4 regions of the Weizmannia agrestimuris genome follow, and region 1 is predicted to be linked to each of the others. Evidence: predicted binding sites of a transcription regulator. Region 1 holds the regulator's gene; each other region holds the start of a gene.

Region 1 (4,648 bases):
TGCAGAACTCGTTGGCTATGATTTTGCGCAGGAGATGCGGGCGACAAATGTAAGGCTTGAAGCCCATTGCCGGAAATTATTCACATCGCAAAGCGCGGAATGGAACAGGGAGATGAAACGTTTGCTTCCTGATTTGTCTGTCAGCACGTTTGAAGCGGGCGCACACGCTACGCCTGATTTTCCTGCGGCCTTTTCGGAAACGGATTTGGAACCGTTTGAAAAGGCATTCCGCCATTTTAAAAATGCGCGCACTTTTTTTGAAAAAGGGGGAAAAGCCGGCATGCAGGAAGAACTGCAGGCGATGTTTGAACCGCTTGCGCAGCAGTATCTTGACGTGCAAGGAGAAAAGCTTGCCGGTTCGTTCCGCTCATGGCTGGAGGAAGAGTTTGCAAAAATGCAATCGGAAGCTTTGCTCGATATTGCCGAACAGTTCGATGCCCGCCTTGAAGCCCTTAGAAAGAGCGTGGACGTGGCAGAATGGATGGAAATCCGCGAAAAACTCGTTTTGCCTTCCTGAGGATAAAAAATGATGTAAGAAAATATAACATTTTGTTGACAAAAAAACTCACATGGAATATAGTAAAAATATAAAGAAAAGGAGCGTATAACATGGGTCGAAAAGAAATCCGCCGTTCGATGCCGCTTTTGCCGATCGGAACCGTTATGAAGCTAACAGATTTATCGGCCCGGCAGATCCGCTATTATGAAGAACACGAGCTGATTACACCGGCAAGAACGGAAGGCAATCGCCGCCTTTATTCTTTAAATGATGTCGACCGGCTTCTTGATATTAAAGATTTGCTGGATCAGGGGATCAATATTGCAGGCATCAAAAAAATCTTATTGATGAACGACCGCCGCGGAACCGGGCCGGTACTCGTCAAAAATCATGTAACGGATGAAGAAATCCGCAAACGGCTTCGCCAGGAACTGCTGCAGGCCGGCCGTTTTCAAAGACCGAGCCAGCGGTTGTCCGATGCGCCCCGGTTTTTCCATTAACATTGTTGAAAAGCTAGTTTTATAGCTTAGATATATACTTTTTATTGCCTAAAGGGAGGAATACTGTTCATGCCTAAGTTTACACGTGAAGATATTTTGAAGAATGCCGAAGAACAAAATGTGAAATTCATCCGCTTGCAGTTCACGGATATTTTGGGGACGATTAAAAACGTGGAAATCCCGCTCAGCCAGCTTGAAAAAGCGCTCGACAATAAAATCATGTTCGACGGCTCTTCGATTGAAGGGTTTGTCCGGATTGAAGAATCGGATATGTATCTGTATCCGGACTATGATACATGGGTCATTTTCCCGTGGACCGCTGAGAAAGGGAAAGTCGCCCGTCTGATTTGCGATATTTATAATCCGGACGGCACCCCGTTTGAAGGTGATCCGCGGAATAATTTGAAACGGGTATTGAAAGAAATGGAAGAACTTGGCTTCACGAGTTTTAATCTTGGGCCTGAACCGGAATTCTTCCTCTTCAAGCTGAATGAAAAAAATGAACCGACACTGGAGCTGAACGACAACGGCGGCTATTTTGACCTGGCGCCGACGGACCTTGGCGAAAACTGCCGGCGCGACATCGTATTGGAACTCGAGGAAATGGGCTTTGAAATTGAAGCGTCCCACCATGAAGTTGCACCCGGCCAGCACGAAATTGATTTTAAATATGCGGATGCAGTCAGGGCATGCGACAATATCCAGACCTTTAAACTGGTGGTCAAGACGATTGCACGCAAACATGGCCTGCATGCGACGTTTATGCCGAAACCGTTGTTTGGCGTGAACGGTTCCGGGATGCACACCAATCTTTCGCTTTTTAAAGGAAAAGAAAATGCATTCTATGACCCGAACGATGCAGAACTGCAGCTGAGCGATACGGCATACCAGTTCATTGCCGGCATTATGAAGCATGCTTCGAACTTTACGGCTGTCACGAATCCGACGGTGAACTCCTATAAACGGCTTGTGCCGGGTTATGAAGCGCCTTGTTATGTTGCCTGGTCCGCTCGCAACCGCAGCCCGCTCATGCGGATTCCGGCTTCCCGCGGTTTAAGCACGCGCGTTGAGGTGCGCAGCGTTGACCCGTCTGCCAATCCGTATCTCGCGCTCGCCGTCCTGTTAAAAGCAGGGCTTGACGGCATCGCGAACAAATTGCAGGCGCCGGAACCGGTCGACCGCAACATCTATGTCATGACGAAAGAAGAAAGAGAAGAAGCCGGCATTGTCGACCTCCCGGGCACACTGCTGCAGGCGCTGGAAAACTTAAAATCGGATGATGTAATGGTAGACGCCCTTGGCGATCACATTCTCGAACACTTCCTTGAAGCTAAGGAAATTGAATGGGATATGTTCCGCACACAAGTCCACCAATGGGAACGCGACCAGTATATCGAAATGTATTAAGCAAGAAACCCCTTGAAGCGTAAGGCTTTGAGGGGTTTTTGTTTATCGGGCATTTTTGCGTCGAACGCCCAGAAAAACAAAATGCCCATTAATTGCCCCGATTTTTCCTTCGAAAATAGATTGGAAGCCCAGAAATCCTCAAGTGTCACAGGCATTTTTGCCATCAAACTCGCATATGCTCTATTAAAAAAGAAGCAGCCGAAACTGCTTCTTTTTGATCAGTGCACCATTTGCCTGTACAGCCCGATGACAACGCCGAGAATGGTGACGTTTTTCAATATGATCGGTTCCATTGTCTGGTTTTCAGGTTGCAGCCGGAAGTAGTCTTTTTCCTTGAAAAATCTTTTTACTGTCGCTTCATTTTCATCTGTCATAGCGACCACGATATCTCCGTTGTTTGCCGTCTGCTGGGAGCGGACAATCACATAATCGCCGTTTAAAATCCCGGCATCCACCATGCTGTCCCCTTCAATTTCCAGCATGTAGACGGACTCGTCAGACGGGACAAGATGTTCCGGAAGCGGAAAATACTCTTCAATATTTTCTACAGCGGTAATCGGTATGCCTGCTGTTACTTTTCCGACAACAGGCACATTGACAACATTTTGGGCCGGTATTTCTTCATCATGGTCCAAAATTTCAATCGCTCTCGGCTTTGTAGGGTCGCGCCTGATCAACCCCTTGCTTTCAAGCCTTGCGAGATGGCCATGGACAGTTGAACTGGAAGCAAGTCCGACTGCCTGGCCGATTTCCCGCACGGAAGGGGGATAACCTTTTGTTTTTACTTCATGCTTGATGAAATCAAGTATCGCCTGTTGCCGTTTTGATAGTTTTGCCATTCTATTCACCTCGTCACAGTTTTGTTTGGCACCCGCGCTGCGTATGGGGACGTTTACGGGAGGAATGCCATTATTTGCTATTATTATATCACATTGCAGCAGATAAAACAAACGTAAGTTCGAAAAAATGTTGACGAAAAACAGGCGTTCGTTTTATAATAGAACTGGTGATTGGACGAACGAATATTCGCGGGAGGAAGATGGAGATGTCACGATTATGGAAAAAGTATAACTATGTTATGATTTTAGCAGGGCTTACGCTTGTTTTCGGATTTTTCATGATTGGAAGTCTGCGGGATCCATCCCCACACTATATCAAAATCAGCGTCACAGAGGGCGATACGCTTTGGAACATCGCCGGGCAGTATGCGGAAAAGGGCAAAATGTCGAGGGAAGCATTTATCAGCTGGGTTGAGCGTCATAATGATATTGACGGCAACATGATCAAAGCCGGCGAAAAAATTGTCATTCCAATAGAAAAAAATGAATTCAGCGATGATAATAGGGAACTTGCGATGAAATCACAACGGGAGACGAAAAAATGAAAGTTGTTTTATATTGCAGAGTAAGCACGGAAAAAGAAAGCCAGGAAACTTCCTTGGCGAGGCAGCGGGAAGAGCTGGAGAAGCTTTCGGATTCCCACGGTTTTCAAGTGGCCGGGGTGATCTGTGACCGGGCAAGCGGCTATGACCTGGACAGGCCCGGCATCCTTGATCTTCTTGATACGATTGAAAATGAAAAGATTGACGCCGTACTGGTGCAGGATGAAACACGGATCGGAAGAGGAAATGCAAAAATTGCATTGCTTCATTTTTTATATAAAAAAGGGATTAAAGTATATTGTTATGCGCAAAACGGAGAATTGGAGCTTTCGGAATCTGATTCAATGGTGCTGAAAATTGTCAGCATGGTTGAAGAGTATCAGCGAAAGCTGCATAACTTAAAAATTAAAAGGGGAATGGAGCGTGCAGTCAAAAACGGCTACCGTCCGGAAAAAAATTTAAAAGGGAAGCGGAATCCGGACGGCAGGGAGCGAAAGGAAGTGCCGGTTGAAGAAATTATCCGCCTGCGGGATAACGGCTTGACTTTTCAAGAAATTGCTGCGACTATGCGCGGTTTCGGCTACCAAGTTTCAAAAGCAACCGTCCACCGGCGTTACAGGGAATATATGGAGGAAACGGGGCATGATAAATAGTATCAAAACCGTTTCACGGGTGCGCTTTCGTTGCAGGCGGGTCCATATTTTAGTAAGATGGCATCAATTACGGATAAAAGGAGAGAAAATATGCTTTCAAAAGAAAAAATGGCAAGGATTAACGAATTGGCGAAAAAAGCGAAAACCGGCGCCCTGACAAGTGAAGAAGCAAAGGAACAGTCAAAATTGCGAAGCGAGTATTTGCAGG
Region 2 (4,648 bases), on a different contig from region 1:
GTTACAAGTGATGAAACGCAAATCCAACAAATAAAGGAAAAAAATGAGAGGCGCCGTGAAAGCCTCGAAGCGATGAGAACCGAGGTAAAAGACGAAGCCGCATACAAACAGCAGCAATAAACGAAAACGGCCTTTCGACGGAAAACAGCAGCGTTTCTTTGGAACCACGCCTTTTCCCTCTCGGAAAGGCCGTTTTTTCTCCCTTTTTGCTGCGGCCATGCGTGCATGCGAACCTTTTCCCGGCCCTGTATCAGGCATCCTTTTAGGAGGGGGAATTTTCTTTATGCTAAAATAAAGATGTTGACTGTACATATGAAAGAGGTGTCCGGGATGTTTGTATCAGAAGCAGAAATCAAAGTGCGATATGCGGAAACAGACCAAATGGGGGTTGTGTACCATGCTAATTATCTTGTCTGGATGGAAGTGGGGCGGACGAAATTAATCGAAGACCTTGGCTTCCGCTATGCAGATATGGAAAAAGACGGGATTTTGTCGCCGGTCATCGATATTCAAATTTCATACAAAAAACCGGCCCGTTACGGGGAAACGGTGACCGTGAAAACATGGGTCGATGCATATGACGGGCTGCGCGTAAAGTACGGCTATGAGGTTTACACAGAAACCGGCGACCTTGCCGTGGCCGCGAGTTCAACACATGTCTGCGTAAAAAAAGACAGTTTCCGCCCGGTTGCGTTCCGCCGCCTCTACCCAAAATGGCATGAAGCATATGAAAAAGCAAAAAAATCATAAAGCGGGGGATGAATTTTGGCTTTTGGCATACACCGCAACCAGGTCAAAGCGTGGAAAGCGGCGATTGACCACGGGGAAATTGCGTTTTTAACGCATTTTTGGCTGGACGACCGTTTCCCCAGCGCAAAATCGGTCACAAAAGTCGGCTGTAAAGATCTTGAGAAACTCGCTGCATGGGGAGCGCGCTACCAGCTGAAAAAAGAATGGATCCATGTCCGCAAAGACGGTTACAGCCATTTTGACCTGCTTGGCCAAAAACAGCGGGAGATTTTGCAAAAAGAAGGGCGCCTTGCGGAAACAAAAAAATTTTTAAAATAAAAAACCGGCATCACTGGCAGCAAAAGAGCAGCTGCCGGATGATCCCGGTTTTAACCTTTTTTATATTCGTATACCGGTTCATCCCGTTCCGGGTCGTACCCGATATACAAATCATGGCCGTCAAAATACCATTCGTCCGTGCTTTCAATGAAAAAGGCATTGCCGTTCCGTTCAACGGCCGCCGCCGGATCGTCGGGAATGTCCTTTTGAACGCCAAGTGAAAATCCGTGCTGGATAGGCGTGGAACCGCCATATTTGGCAAAAAAGCGGACGGATTCGCCGTCATCCAGTTCCAGTTCCCTTTTAAACCAGTTTACCGCCTCATCTGTAATGTGAATTTTCATGCCGCCACTTCCTTCCAACTGCCTTTTGCATTTTCATTATAGACCAAAGCACGCTTTTCCCCTAACCTTTTGCCTCTGGACCGGTTCCGGGTTTGCAGGAAATATCCGGTTTTAGAAAAAATGGCTGCCTTACATCCATTTGACTTTCGGCTCGGTCTTATTTTTAATCCGCTTAATATTGGCTTTATGGCGGTAAATAATGAAAGAGGCGAGCGCCAGAACGATGACAAACAGCGGCCAGTCATGCGTCACGATCATATAAATGAGCGTATACAGGATGCCAAAAACAGCCGCCATGATAGAAGAAAGCGAAACGTATTTGCTCCATTTTAATGTAATCAAAAAAACGATGATGACCATGACAAACAATGGCCATTGATAGGCAAGAACAACGCCGGCGGAAGTTGCCACCGCTTTGCCGCCTTTAAATTTGGCAAATACCGGAAGCATATGGCCGATAACAGCGATCATCCCGATTAAAAGCGGGTGCACCGTATGCTCCAGGCCAAAAAAGTGGGGCAATAAGGTGGCGATTGTCCCTTTCAGAATATCCACCACTGTTACGACACTGCCGGCTTTGAACCCGAGCACACGGAACGTATTGGTCGCACCGAGATTTCCGCTGCCGTGTTCGCGGATGTCTATACCGTAAAAAAGCTTACCAACGATCAGGCCTGTCGGGATTGAGCCGAGCAGGTAAGCCAAAAGGATCATCAGGACAATATTCATGTACAAAACTCCTTGGAAAAAATCTATGCTTATTGTAGCATGTTCTTAAAGGAAAGAGGAATATTTTTTGCCGATTCCGTGCAGATTTTCTAACCGAGCAGGAATTGGAAAAGATCAAGTGAATGTTTAAGTTGGGATCAGACTGGCGAAAGTACAAGAAAGGAGAGGTGTTGATCAAATGGCAATCGAAAATCCGAGCAGGGAAGAAATCAGGGAAATTTTACAAAAAGCAAAACGAATTGCAGTGGTTGGCTTGAGCAATAACCCGGAAAAAACATCTTATACGGTAGCCAAAGCCATGCAGGATGCCGGCTATGAGATTATTCCGGTCAATCCGAAAGCAACGGAAATTCTCGGGGAAAAGGCTGTTCCGTCTTTAAAAGATATCGAAGGCCATGTGGACATTGTCGATATTTTCAGGCGGCCCGAATATTTGCCGGAGCTGGCACGGGAGTTTGATGAAATCGATGCGGATGTTTTCTGGGCGCAACTTGGCATCGAAAACGAAGAAGCGTACCGGTTTTTAAAAGAAAAAGGCTATACGGTAGTGATGAACCGCTGCATTAAAGTGGAACATGCCCTGACAAAATAGGCTTTTTCAAGCAGGCGCCAGCTTAAAGGGCGCTTGCTTTCTTTATATTTTCCCAATAAAACGGCCGTTTACTGGAGAAGTTTTTATAACCGTTGCTTTGCCCCTCCCGTTCCCGTCATTTCCGCATGCCCTTTTACAAATTCCGTTTTATCGTTAAAATGAGTATGATAAAAACGGCAAATGATGTTATAATGAGAACGAATATTTGTTCTTATGAACGCCGGTGCACGTGCTTTGCAATTGAAAGGGGAATAGATGTGGCGAAGAAACAAAATATATTGGAATATAATGATGATGCAATCCAGGTGCTGGAAGGGCTGGAGGCCGTAAGGAAAAGGCCGGGCATGTACATCGGGTCGACCGATGCGCGCGGTTTGCACCATCTTGTCTATGAAATCGTCGACAATGCGGTGGATGAGGCGCTGTCCGGGTACGGAAACCATATCATCGTCAACATTCACAAAGATAACAGCATCAGCGTCCAGGACTTCGGGCGCGGCATGCCGGTCGGGATGCACAAGCTCGGTAAGCCGACGACAGAAGTGATCTTGACGATTTTGCACGCCGGCGGAAAATTTGGGCAGGGCGGCTATAAAACGAGCGGCGGCCTGCACGGTGTCGGCGCGTCCGTCGTCAATGCCCTGTCGGAATGGCTTGTTGTTACCATACATCGCGACGGTTACGTGTATGAACAGCGTTTCCGTGACGGCGGCAAACCGGAAACAACGCTCGAGAAAACCGGGAAAACCAATAAGACCGGCACAACGATCCATTTTAAACCCGACCCGTCCATTTTTAGCACCATCACTTTTAACTACGATACATTATGCGAACGGCTGCGCGAATCGGCCTTTCTTTTAAAAGGGTTAAAAATTGAAATCACTGATGAACGTTTCGGGCGGCATGATCTGTTCCACTACGAAAACGGCATTGAAGCCTTTGTCCAGTACTTGAACGAAGGAAAAGAAGTGCTCCATCCGGTTGTGTTTATCGAGGGGGAAACAAACGGAATCGAAGCGGAATTTGCGTTTCAGTTTAACGACGGCTTTTCGGAAAACATTTTATCTTTCGTGAACAACGTGCGCACGAAAGACGGCGGCACGCACGAAGCCGGGGCAAAAACGGCATTGACGCGCGTCGTGAACGATTATGCAAGAAAAACCGGGCTGTTAAAAGAAAAAGATAAAAACTTAGAAGGGACGGATATCCGCGAAGGGCTGTCCGCCATTATTTCCGTCCGCATTCCGGAAGAACTGCTCCAATTTGAAGGACAAACGAAAGGGAAACTTGGCACAAGTGAAGCCCGCTCTGCAGTTGATACGATTGTTTCGGAACACCTTTCTTATTTTCTTGAAGAAAACCCGGATACGAGCAATCTTTTAATCCGGAAAGCCATCAAGGCGTCGCAGGCAAGGGAAGCAGCGAGGAAAGCACGGGAAGAAGCGAGAAGTGGCAAAAAGCGGAAGAAATCGGAAACGACTTTGTCCGGAAAGCTGACGCCGGCGCAAAGCCGCAATCCGCAGCGGAACGAACTGTATCTCGTTGAAGGGGATTCCGCGGGCGGTTCTGCGAAACAGGGGCGCGACCGGAAATTCCAGGCTGTTTTGCCGCTGCGCGGAAAAGTCATCAATACGGAAAAAGCAAAGCTTGCGGATATTTTTAAAAATGAAGAAATCAATACCATTATTTATACGATTGGTGCCGGCGTCGGCCCTGAATTCAATTTGGAAGACGTCAATTACGACAAAGTCATTATTATGACCGATGCCGACACGGACGGTGCCCACATCCAGGTGCTGCTTCTTACGTTCTTTTACCGCTATATGCGGCCTTTGATTGAAGCGGGAAAAGTGTACATCGCGCTGCCACCGCTTTATAAAGTCAGCAAAGGCACCGGCAGGAAAGAAATCGTGGA
Region 3 (4,648 bases), on a different contig from region 1:
CGATTGTTGACTGGCGCAGGTTGCGTGACCGGGTATGGCTTATCGGAACAAAGACAAAGAAAGTGATCATGAAGCAATATGGTTCCGATACGCGCCTTAAACGGCAAATGCTGCTTACATCGGAACTGCGGAAAAGCGGTTTCACCCAAACTTGCCGTTTTCTGGAAGATGACAACGACAGCCCCTTTCAAGGCAAAGCTTTTGGGTTTATGGCATACATTGAAGAAGACCCGGCCGGTTTTACCTTCGGGACGGAAGCAGACATCCACGCCGCTTTCCGCCTGTTAAAACAGTATCACGAAAAGACCGCGCACTTTCCGCAAGCCGTAAAAATGGAATTTCCGCGCTTTTTCCAGCTGAGAAAATGGCAGGCGCGGTACCGGACATTTCTGGAAAACAAAGAACAAATTGTCCGGTATTTGCCGGAAACGTATTTTGCCGCGTACGAAAGATGGGCAGCCGAGGCGTTAAACCGGCTTGAGAAAAAACAGCATTTGCTTCACCGTCCGCCGTATTGCATCACGCACGGTGATGTTGCCCACCATAATTTTTTGCGTGCGAAAAACGGGGAACTGTATTTGATTGATTTTGACCTTGCCCGCCTTGCCCCGGCCTGGACCGATGATCTCCAGTTTTGCAACCGGGTTTTGCCCGCTGCTTCATGGTCGCTTGCTGCTCTTGAAAAGTGGGGAATGCTGGACGGTGCGCCGGACAGGGAAACTTTTCTTGAGGCGCTCCTTTACCCGACGGATGTTTTAAGAGAGTGGAACCGGTTTGTTGGAAGCGGCAAAAAAGAAAAAGAGCAGTACTGGCCGCATCTTTCCCTGCTTTCCATCGGGCAATTCGGGGAACGCGCCCGCTTTCAAAAAGAAGTAAAAAGGCGTTTGCAAGCATAACGGAAAAACCTGGACGCTTACGGCCAGCATAATGCTTTTCATCCTCCTTTCGGGCGAGTATGGTATAGTAATAGGGGACTGTATCAGCGCTGTCAGAAAGGAGTGATGGCCATGTCCGGCCATTCCAAATGGAAAAATATTCAAGGCAGAAAAAATGCGCAAGATGCAAAGCGCGGAAAAATCTTTCAAAAACTGGCAAAGGAAATTTATGTAGCGGCGAAAAACGGGCCTGACCCGGAAGCGAACTCAAGCCTCCGCCTAGTCATTGAAAAGGCAAAGGCCGCCAATATGCCGAATGACAATATTAAACGCGCCATCGAGAAAGCAAGCGGCAGCCAAAACGCCGAACATTACGAGGAAATCACATATGAAGGGTACGGGCCGGGCGGCGTTGCCGTCATGGTCACGGCTTTAACCGATAATAAAAACCGGACCGCTTCCAATGTCCGTGTTGCGTTTTCGCGCAACGGCGGAAATCTCGGCGAAAACGGATGCGTGTCTTTCCTGTTTGACCGCAAAGGCTATCTTGTCATTGAGCGGGAAGGGCTCGAGATAGATGAAGACGGAATGCTGCTTGCCGCGATTGAAGCAGGCGCCGAGGAAATGGAAACGAGCGATGAAGTGTTTGAAATTTATACAGATCCGGAGCAATTCATGGATGTGAAGAAGAACCTCGAGGAACAAGGCTTTACGTTTGCCCGAGCAGAAATTACCATGGTGCCGCAAAACACAATTGCTTTGGATGAAGCGCAAAAAGAAAAGATGGAGCGATTGCTGGACAGGCTGGAAGACGATGACGATGTCCAGGAAGTTTACCATAACGCCGAATGATAATGTCCCAGTCACTTTCCGCACCCGGTCCGGCCGGGTGCGGAAAGTGACTTTTTTGCAGCAAAGCCGGTTAGCCCTGTATCCAACCGGTTACACTGTGGAGAGGGCCCTTGCTGTTTTTAAACCGGCGCACTACGAGAGAGGACCATGCTGTTTTAGACCGGTGCACTGCGGAAAGGGGACCATGCCGTTTTTAAACCGGCTGCACTGTGGCTAAAGAATCGTGCCGTTAAAACCCGGACGATGGTTTCGGCTGGAAATCCGGGAAGGTCGTTAAGAGGCAGCGAGTATTCGAAAAAAAGTGAGCCCGGTATGCCACACGGACACGGATCTGTCTCCGGATGCAGGCGTTTCCTTTCGCCATGGAAACAGGAAAAGCGCCCAGCCTTAGGAATCATCCGGCCGGAAAAAAAGGAGGGACCGGACATTCGTTCCCAAAACGGTTGCATTCTGTGGTACAATATGGGATAGCAAGTTTTTGAGGAGCGTGTGGGAAGGTTGTACGAATATATTAAAGGCATCATTGATTCCGTGAGCCCGGATTACATTGTCGTGGAAAACGGGGGGATCGGCTACCGGCTGCTGGCGCCGAACCCGTATATTTTTTCAAAAAGCATCGGACAAGAACGAAAAATTTTTACATACCAGCATGTGCGCGAAGATCTGATCGCGCTTTACGGTTTTGAAACGGCGGAAGAACGGGCGCTGTTTCAAAAGCTGCTCAATGTTTCCGGCATCGGGCCAAAAGGGGCGCTTGCCATTCTTGCGTACGGGCAGCCGCAGCAGGTTGTTGACGCCATTGAGAATGAAAATGAATCTTTCCTTGTCAAATTCCCCGGTGTCGGCAAAAAAACGGCAAGGCAGATGATTCTTGATCTGAAAGGAAAGCTGCAAGGCCTCGTGCCGGAGATGCCGGACGAGGCAGGCGGGGAAAAAGCGGTGCCTGCATCCACCAACCAAAACCTCGAAGAAGCGATGCTCGCTTTGGCGGCGCTCGGCTATTCGGAAAAAGAAATCGCGAAAGTGGTGCCCAAACTTCCGGAAGAAGTGCTTTCTGCGGATGAATATATTAAACTCGCTTTAAAAGCAATGGTAAAATAATGGAGGAGGGGAGAGCATGGAAGACCGCGTAGTTTCCGGCGAGGCAAATGAACAGGAAGTTTCCTTTGAAATGAGCCTCAGGCCGCAAACCCTTGCGCAATATATCGGCCAGGATGAAGTGAAGCATAATTTAGCCGTGTTTATTGAAGCGGCGAAAGGGCGGCGCGAAACACTTGACCACGTGCTGCTTTATGGTCCGCCGGGGCTTGGCAAAACGACGCTTGCCACCGTGATCGCAAACGAAATGGGCGCGAACATCCGGACGACTTCAGGGCCTGCCATCGAGCGGCCGGGCGATCTTGCCAGCGTGTTAACCGCGCTTGAGCCGGGGGAAGTACTGTTTATTGACGAAATCCACCGCCTGCCGAAAGCGATTGAAGAAGTGCTGTACCCGGCAATGGAAGACTTTTGCCTTGATATCGTGATCGGCAAAGGATCGGGTGCCCGCTCCATCCGCCTTGACCTGCCCCCATTTACCTTGATCGGGGCGACGACGAGGGCCGGTTCGGTTTCAGCACCGCTGCGCGACCGGTTCGGGGTGATCAGCCGGCTCGAATATTATAACGAAGCGCAACTGGCGGAAATTGTGCTGCGGACAGCCGGCATCCTCGAGACGGCGATTGAGCCTGAGGGGGCAGCGGAAATTGCAAGGCGTTCGCGGGGCACGCCGCGGATTGCGAACCGGCTGTTAAGAAGGGTGCGCGACTTTGCCCAGGTCAAAGGAGACGGAAAGGTCACCCTTGAGATCGCCAATTATGCCCTTGAACTTTTGCAAGTTGACAAACGCGGGCTTGACCATATTGATCATAAGCTGTTAAAAGCGATCATAGAGCGCTTCCGGGGCGGTCCTGTCGGGCTCGACACGATTGCGGCCAGCATCGGGGAAGAAAGGGAAACGATTGAAGATGTATATGAGCCGTATTTGCTGCAAATTGGCTTTTTGCAGCGCACGCCGCGCGGCAGGGTAGCGACCCCGCTTTGCTACGCACATTTTCATATGGAGGTACCGGAATGAGCGGATTTGGAAAAGTGCTGATGACGATCGCCGTGATTCTTTTTGCTATCGGCCTGTTGATGCAGTTTACGAAAATCGGCCGGCTGCCGGGCGATATCCTCATTAAAAAAGGGAACACAACCTTTTATTTTCCAATCGCAACATCGATCCTTTTAAGCGTGATCTTAAGTGTGTTATTATATATCATTGGACGGTTCAAATAACCGCAAATGGGATTCAAAATGAAGGGGAAACAACAATGAAACTCGATTTATTTGATTATGAACTGCCGGAAGAACTGATTGCCCAAACGCCTTTAAAAAATCGTTCGGACAGTCGGCTGATGGTACTGGATAAAAAAACAGGAGAAATTGAACACAGCGTATTTAAAAACATTACACAATACTTGCGCCCGGGGGACTGCCTTGTCTTAAACAACACAAAAGTGCTGCCGGCAAGGCTTTTCGGCATAAAAGACGAAACAGGCGCAAAAATTGAAGTGCTGCTTTTAAAACAGCTCGAAGGAGACCGCTGGGAAACGCTTGTCAAACCGGCAAAACGTGTGAAAACAGGGACGGTTGTCCGGTTCGGCGACGGGCAGCTTTCCGCCGTTTGTGCGGAGGAGCTGGACCATGGCGGCCGGGTAATGGATTTCCAGTACGAAGGAATTTTTTACGAAGTGCTGAATGAACTCGGAAAAATGCCGCTGCCACCCTATATTAAAGAACAACTCGAGGACCAGGACCGCTATCAGACGGTGTATGCAAAAGAGCCGGGTTCTGCCGCAGCGCCGACTGCCGGGCTCCATTTTACGGAAGCGTTATTG
Region 4 (4,648 bases), 120 kb from region 1:
AAACGTCACGTCCATTGCGCTCAAATTGCTGGAAGAACGAAATGCCATCTGGCTTTTTGACTGTGGGGAAGCGACACAGCACCAGATTTTGCACACTGCGATCAAACCGCGCAAAGTTGAAAAAATTTTTATCACCCACTTGCACGGCGACCATATTTTCGGGCTTCCCGGCTTTCTTGGGAGCCGGTCGTTCCAGGGCGGGGATGGCCCGCTTACCGTTTACGGCCCGAAAGGCATAAAAGCGTTTGTGGAAGTTTCCCTGAAAGTGAGCGAAACCCGTCTGAAATATCCTTTGGAGATCATCGAAATTGAAGAAGGAACGGTATTTGAAGACGACCGCTTTACGGTTTGTGCGCTGCGGCTTGATCATGGGATCGAAAGCTTCGGCTACCGGATTACCGAAAAAGACAAACCGGGCGCGCTGGATGCGGATCGATTGAAAAAAGAAGGGATCCGCCCGGGCCCGGTTTACCGGCTGCTGAAAGAAGGCCGGACGGTAACATTGGAAGACGGCCGCGTGATCAGCGGAAAAGATTATCTCGGCCCGGCGAAAAAGGGGAAGATCATTGCCATCCTTGGCGATACAAGGCCGAATGAGGCGGAAATCCGGCTCGCAGCCAATGCCGATCTTCTCGTTCACGAAGCAACGTTTAACAAGGAGAGCGGGCAAATGGCGCATGATTATTTTCACTCGACGACGGCGGACGCGGCGCAAACGGCAAAGCAGGCGGGGGCAAAACGGCTGCTTCTTACCCATATTAGTGCCAGGTACGGAAAAGAAGACTGGCCGGCGCTTGAGCAGGAAGCGCAAGCTTTATTCCCGGACAGTCTGCTTGTCCATGATTTGATGGAAGTGCCTGTTTTGTAAAGCAAAAAAAGCGGCTTGCCTGCCGCTTTTTTTATTGCCGGTTATTCTCTTGCGGGTTCTTTCCCTGCGTTCGATAACTCATTTGCTCGCTTTGCAGCTGCTTTTACACAGTCAATGAAAGCTTGTTTGACCTCGCGTTCGTCAAGGACGCGGATCGCGGCTTCTGTGGTGCCGTTCGGGCTTGTGACGGCTTTCCGGAGCGCTTCCGGCGGTTCTGCTGAAGTTTTCAGCATTTCTGCTGCGCCGATGATCGTCTGGAGGATAAATTGTTTTGCCGTTTGTGCGTCGAGCCCGATTTCTGCAGCTGACTGCTGGAGCGCTTCGGCGATATAATAAATATACGCCGGTCCGCTTCCCGAAAGCCCTGTTACAGCATCGAGCTGTTCTTCTTTTACGGCCGTAGTCATGCCGACAGCCGAAAATATGGCAAACGCCCGGTGCCGGTGCTGTTTTGTCGCAGCGGCGTTAAAGGCAATGCCGGTTGCCGACAGTCCGACTTTCGCCGATGTGTTCGGCATTGCGCGCGCAACGGGAATATGCCGGCCAATCTTGTTTTCGATAAACGGAATGGTGATGCCGGCCGCTACTGAAACGAGCAGGGTGTCCGGAGATATGAGCGGACGGACCGATTCGAGCACATCTGGGGCATCTTTCGGTTTTACGGCTAAGATGACCACGTCGGGGCCTTCAAAAAGCTGCTTAAGGCCTTTTGCAGTCTGGATGCCGTATTTCTGTTCCAACGTGCGGAGCCTTTTCTTGTTCGTGCGGTTATGGGCGCGAATGTCCCCGGCTTTTACGATTCTTTTTTCAAGCATGCCGCTGATCATCGCCTCGGCCATCGACCCGGCACCAATAAATGATATTTTCATGCAAATGCCTCCTTTCAAGCAAAAAACCCCTTCATCCGTAAAGGACGAAAGGGCATGTTCCGCGGTACCACCTTTATTGCAGGAATCCATCCTGCATCTCATTTGGTTAACGGTTTTCATCCGGTTTGGTTTTGCCAAACAGCTCACAGGCAGGTTCGGCCGGGCAGCGGATGGCGGAGTTTTCCAGCCTGAGAACCCCGCTCTCTTGCATCATGCCCGGCTTACTGGTCCTGGTCACAGCCGATCGCTTATCAAAATGGTATTACTTATTATGAAGAAAAATCGAGGAGTTGTCAAGGGCGGTTCCGCGAATTTTCAGATAAAAAATCCGTGCCCGGCCATTTTAAAATGGTACCAGGCGTGCATGCCGCAATGAACGCGGCACGGGAGGAAGCATGAAAATCGGCCGGCACCATTTTTCAGAATAGGCATCCATGCCGCGGCAAACGGCACCAGCGGAGGAATGAAAATTTTCAAGATAGAAGGGAGAAGATGGAAACATGGCAAATAAACGGATCCGGAAGAAAACGATCGTGATTACCGGCGCTTCCGGCGGCCTCGGCGAAAAAATCGCCTTTGCCGCCGCCAAAAACGGGGCTAACCTTGTTCTGCTCGCCAGAAGCCTCGACAAGCTTGAAAAAATCAAGGCGGAGATCGAAGCAGCTTACCCGGTTTCGTGCCTGACCGTTCGCTGCGATGTGGCGGAACACGGCAAAATTCCTGCTGTTTTTGAATCGATTTACAACCGCTGCGGCCATATTGATGTGCTCGTGAACAATGCCGGTTTCGGCGTTTTTGATGAAGTGCAGGATATCCGCATCGAGGATGTCAGGGGGATGTTTGATGTCAATGTCATCGGGCTCATTGCCTGCACCAAAGCGGTCGTCCCGCATATGCAAAAAAACCGTGCCGGCCATATTATCAATATCGCTTCCCAGGCGGCCAAAATGGCGACCCCGAAATCAAGCGTCTATGCGGCCAGCAAGTTTGCAGTGCGCGGCTTTACGGACAGCCTCCGCATGGAAATGGCGCGCTTTGGCGTCTATGTGACAGCCGTTCATCCCGGCCCGGTTGCAACCGGTTTTTTCGACATCGCCGACCGGTCCGGCACCTACCGGAAAAATATTGAAAAATGGATGCTGGATCCCGAAAAACTTGCAGAAAAAATAACGGATACGATGCTTGTAAATCGGCGTGAAATCAATGCGCCAAAATGGATGAATGCATCCGCTACCATCCATGCGCTTTTCCCCGGGCTTGTGGAAAGGCTCGGACGGCAGGCTTTCTTTAAAAAATAGCAGCCGGTGTGATGCGCGTTTTGGAAAAATATAGCCCCTCTGCCTAAAAAAACAATTGGCGAAAGAACGTATATTCGTTTATAATGAGGAATAGAATAAGAACTATAGTTCGTGTTGTTTGCTTAGTTTCTAAGGTAAGAGGGGTTGAAAGATGAGCCAGCGTGTGATTTTTCTCGTCGATATGCAGTCTTTTTATGCAAGTGTGGAAAAAGCCGATCATCCGGCGTACAGGGATAAACCCGTGATCGTATCGGGGGATCCGGCGCGCCGGTCCGGGGTGGTGCTCGCTGCCTGCCCGCTCGCGAAAAAGCGCGGCGTGAAGAATGCGCTCCGCCTGTGGGAAGCGCAGCAGCTCTGCCCGGATGCCGTTATTGTTCGGCCGCGCATGCAGCGCTATCTCGATGTATCGGTGCAGATTTCTTCGATTCTTGCCCGCTATACGGATATGGTTGAACCGTATTCCGTTGACGAGCAGTTCATGGATGTAACGGGCAGCAGGCGACTGTTCGGAGAGCCGCGCGAGATCGCCGCGCAAATCCAGCGGGACATCATGGAAGAAACCGGCGTGTATGCCCGCTGCGGGATCGGGCCGAACAAAGTGCTGGCCAAAATGGCGTGCGACCATTTTGCGAAGAAAAACAAAACCGGCATTTTTGAACTGGATCACCATCATCTCAAAACGCATTTATGGCCTTTGCCGGTTGGCAGGATGTTCGGTGTCGGCAGCCGGATGGAGCAGCATCTGAAGCGGCTCGGCATTTATACAATCGGTGCGCTTGCCTGCTTTCCACTTTCTGTTTTAAAAAAACGGTGGGGGATTGGCGGCCAGGTACTGTGGGAGACGGCAAACGGCATTGATGAGTCGCCCGTCTCGAAAGAATCGCACGTCGGACAGAAAGCGATCGGGCATGCGATGACGCTGCCGCGCGACTACGCCGATTTTGAGCATGAAATCAAAGTTGCCCTTCTTGAACTTTGCGAGGAAGTCTGTTTCCGGGCGCGTACTTCAGGCGTCATGGGCGCTTGTGTTTCGGTCGGCTGCCAGGGGGCGGATTATGCCCATCCGTCCGGCTTTCACCGCCAGATGACGCTTCTGGCGCCGACAAACGGGACAATGGACGTTTACCGGGCGGCGTGCCGGCTGTTTCTTTCGTTTTGGGACGGAAATCCGGTCCGCCGTATCAGCGTCGGGCTGTCGCGCCTGTCGCGGGATGATATCCGGCAGCTTGATCTGTTTGAAAACAGGGAAGGGGAAAGAAAGATTGGGTATGCGGTCGACCGCATCAAGCAGAAATACGGTTCCGGCGCCGTCATCCGCGCCGTGTCGCTGCTTGATGCCGGCCAGGCGCTTGAACGTGCCAAAAAGATAGGAGGGCATTACAAATGAGCGGATACCTGCAGCGCGGTAACAAACTTTGGGAAGGGTCACGCATGTTTTTGCCCGAGCATAAGCAGGCACTTTTAAAATGGCAGAAAGAACAGGAAAAACAGGCAAAGCCCGAACTCGATGAGCAGCAGCTTGAAGAGATGAACCATATGCTCATATCTGCCTGCCGGCTGCGCGTGCCGGTTACGGTCCGTTTCTTTGAAGCGGGAAATTTCTTTACCGCCAC

The links. Region 1 encodes LexA, which represses DNA repair genes until DNA is damaged. Its sites were predicted from a motif close to CGAACATATGTTCG; they were not measured.
Region 2: parE (DNA topoisomerase IV subunit B) is a predicted target of LexA. The motif match lies at 2,932-2,945, and genes of this name have one in related genera.
Region 3: ruvA (Holliday junction branch migration protein RuvA) is a predicted target of LexA. The motif match lies at 2,149-2,162, and genes of this name have one in related genera.
Region 4: NFR98_RS01650 (DNA polymerase IV) is a predicted target of LexA. The motif match lies at 3,099-3,112, and genes of this name have one in related genera.

What each region holds. Positions count from the first base shown of each region.
Region 1 covers NZ_CALPDC010000002.1:181,698-186,345, forward strand. The annotation lists gene NFR98_RS02265 (dynamin family protein) at 1-517, shown strand, start outside; gene NFR98_RS02270 (MerR family transcriptional regulator) at 610-999, shown strand; gene glnA (type I glutamate--ammonia ligase) at 1,069-2,406, shown strand; gene lexA (transcriptional repressor LexA) at 2,625-3,245, opposite strand; gene yneA (cell division suppressor protein YneA) at 3,452-3,790, shown strand; gene NFR98_RS02290 (YneB family resolvase-like protein) at 3,787-4,440, shown strand; gene NFR98_RS02295 (DUF896 domain-containing protein) at 4,531-4,648, shown strand, end outside.
Region 2 covers NZ_CALPDC010000033.1:5,032-9,679, reverse strand. The annotation lists gene tlp (small acid-soluble spore protein Tlp) at 1-120, shown strand, start outside; gene NFR98_RS11800 (acyl-CoA thioesterase) at 331-750, shown strand; gene NFR98_RS11795 (hypothetical protein) at 766-1,068, shown strand; gene NFR98_RS11790 (HesB/YadR/YfhF family protein) at 1,119-1,412, opposite strand; gene plsY (glycerol-3-phosphate 1-O-acyltransferase PlsY) at 1,542-2,141, opposite strand; gene NFR98_RS11780 (CoA-binding protein) at 2,320-2,733, shown strand; gene parE (DNA topoisomerase IV subunit B) at 2,991-4,648, shown strand, end outside.
Region 3 covers NZ_CALPDC010000004.1:126,652-131,299, forward strand. The annotation lists gene NFR98_RS03880 (aminoglycoside phosphotransferase family protein) at 1-896, shown strand, start outside; gene NFR98_RS03885 (YebC/PmpR family DNA-binding transcriptional regulator) at 1,008-1,727, shown strand; gene ruvA (Holliday junction branch migration protein RuvA) at 2,226-2,828, shown strand; gene ruvB (Holliday junction branch migration DNA helicase RuvB) at 2,845-3,843, shown strand; gene NFR98_RS03900 (DUF2905 domain-containing protein) at 3,840-4,046, shown strand; gene queA (tRNA preQ1(34) S-adenosylmethionine ribosyltransferase-isomerase QueA) at 4,082-4,648, shown strand, end outside.
Region 4 covers NZ_CALPDC010000002.1:65,644-70,291, forward strand. The annotation lists gene rnz (ribonuclease Z) at 1-868, shown strand, start outside; gene proC (pyrroline-5-carboxylate reductase) at 910-1,737, opposite strand; gene NFR98_RS01645 (SDR family NAD(P)-dependent oxidoreductase) at 2,238-3,035, shown strand; gene NFR98_RS01650 (DNA polymerase IV) at 3,187-4,422, shown strand; gene NFR98_RS01655 (YolD-like family protein) at 4,419-4,648, shown strand, end outside.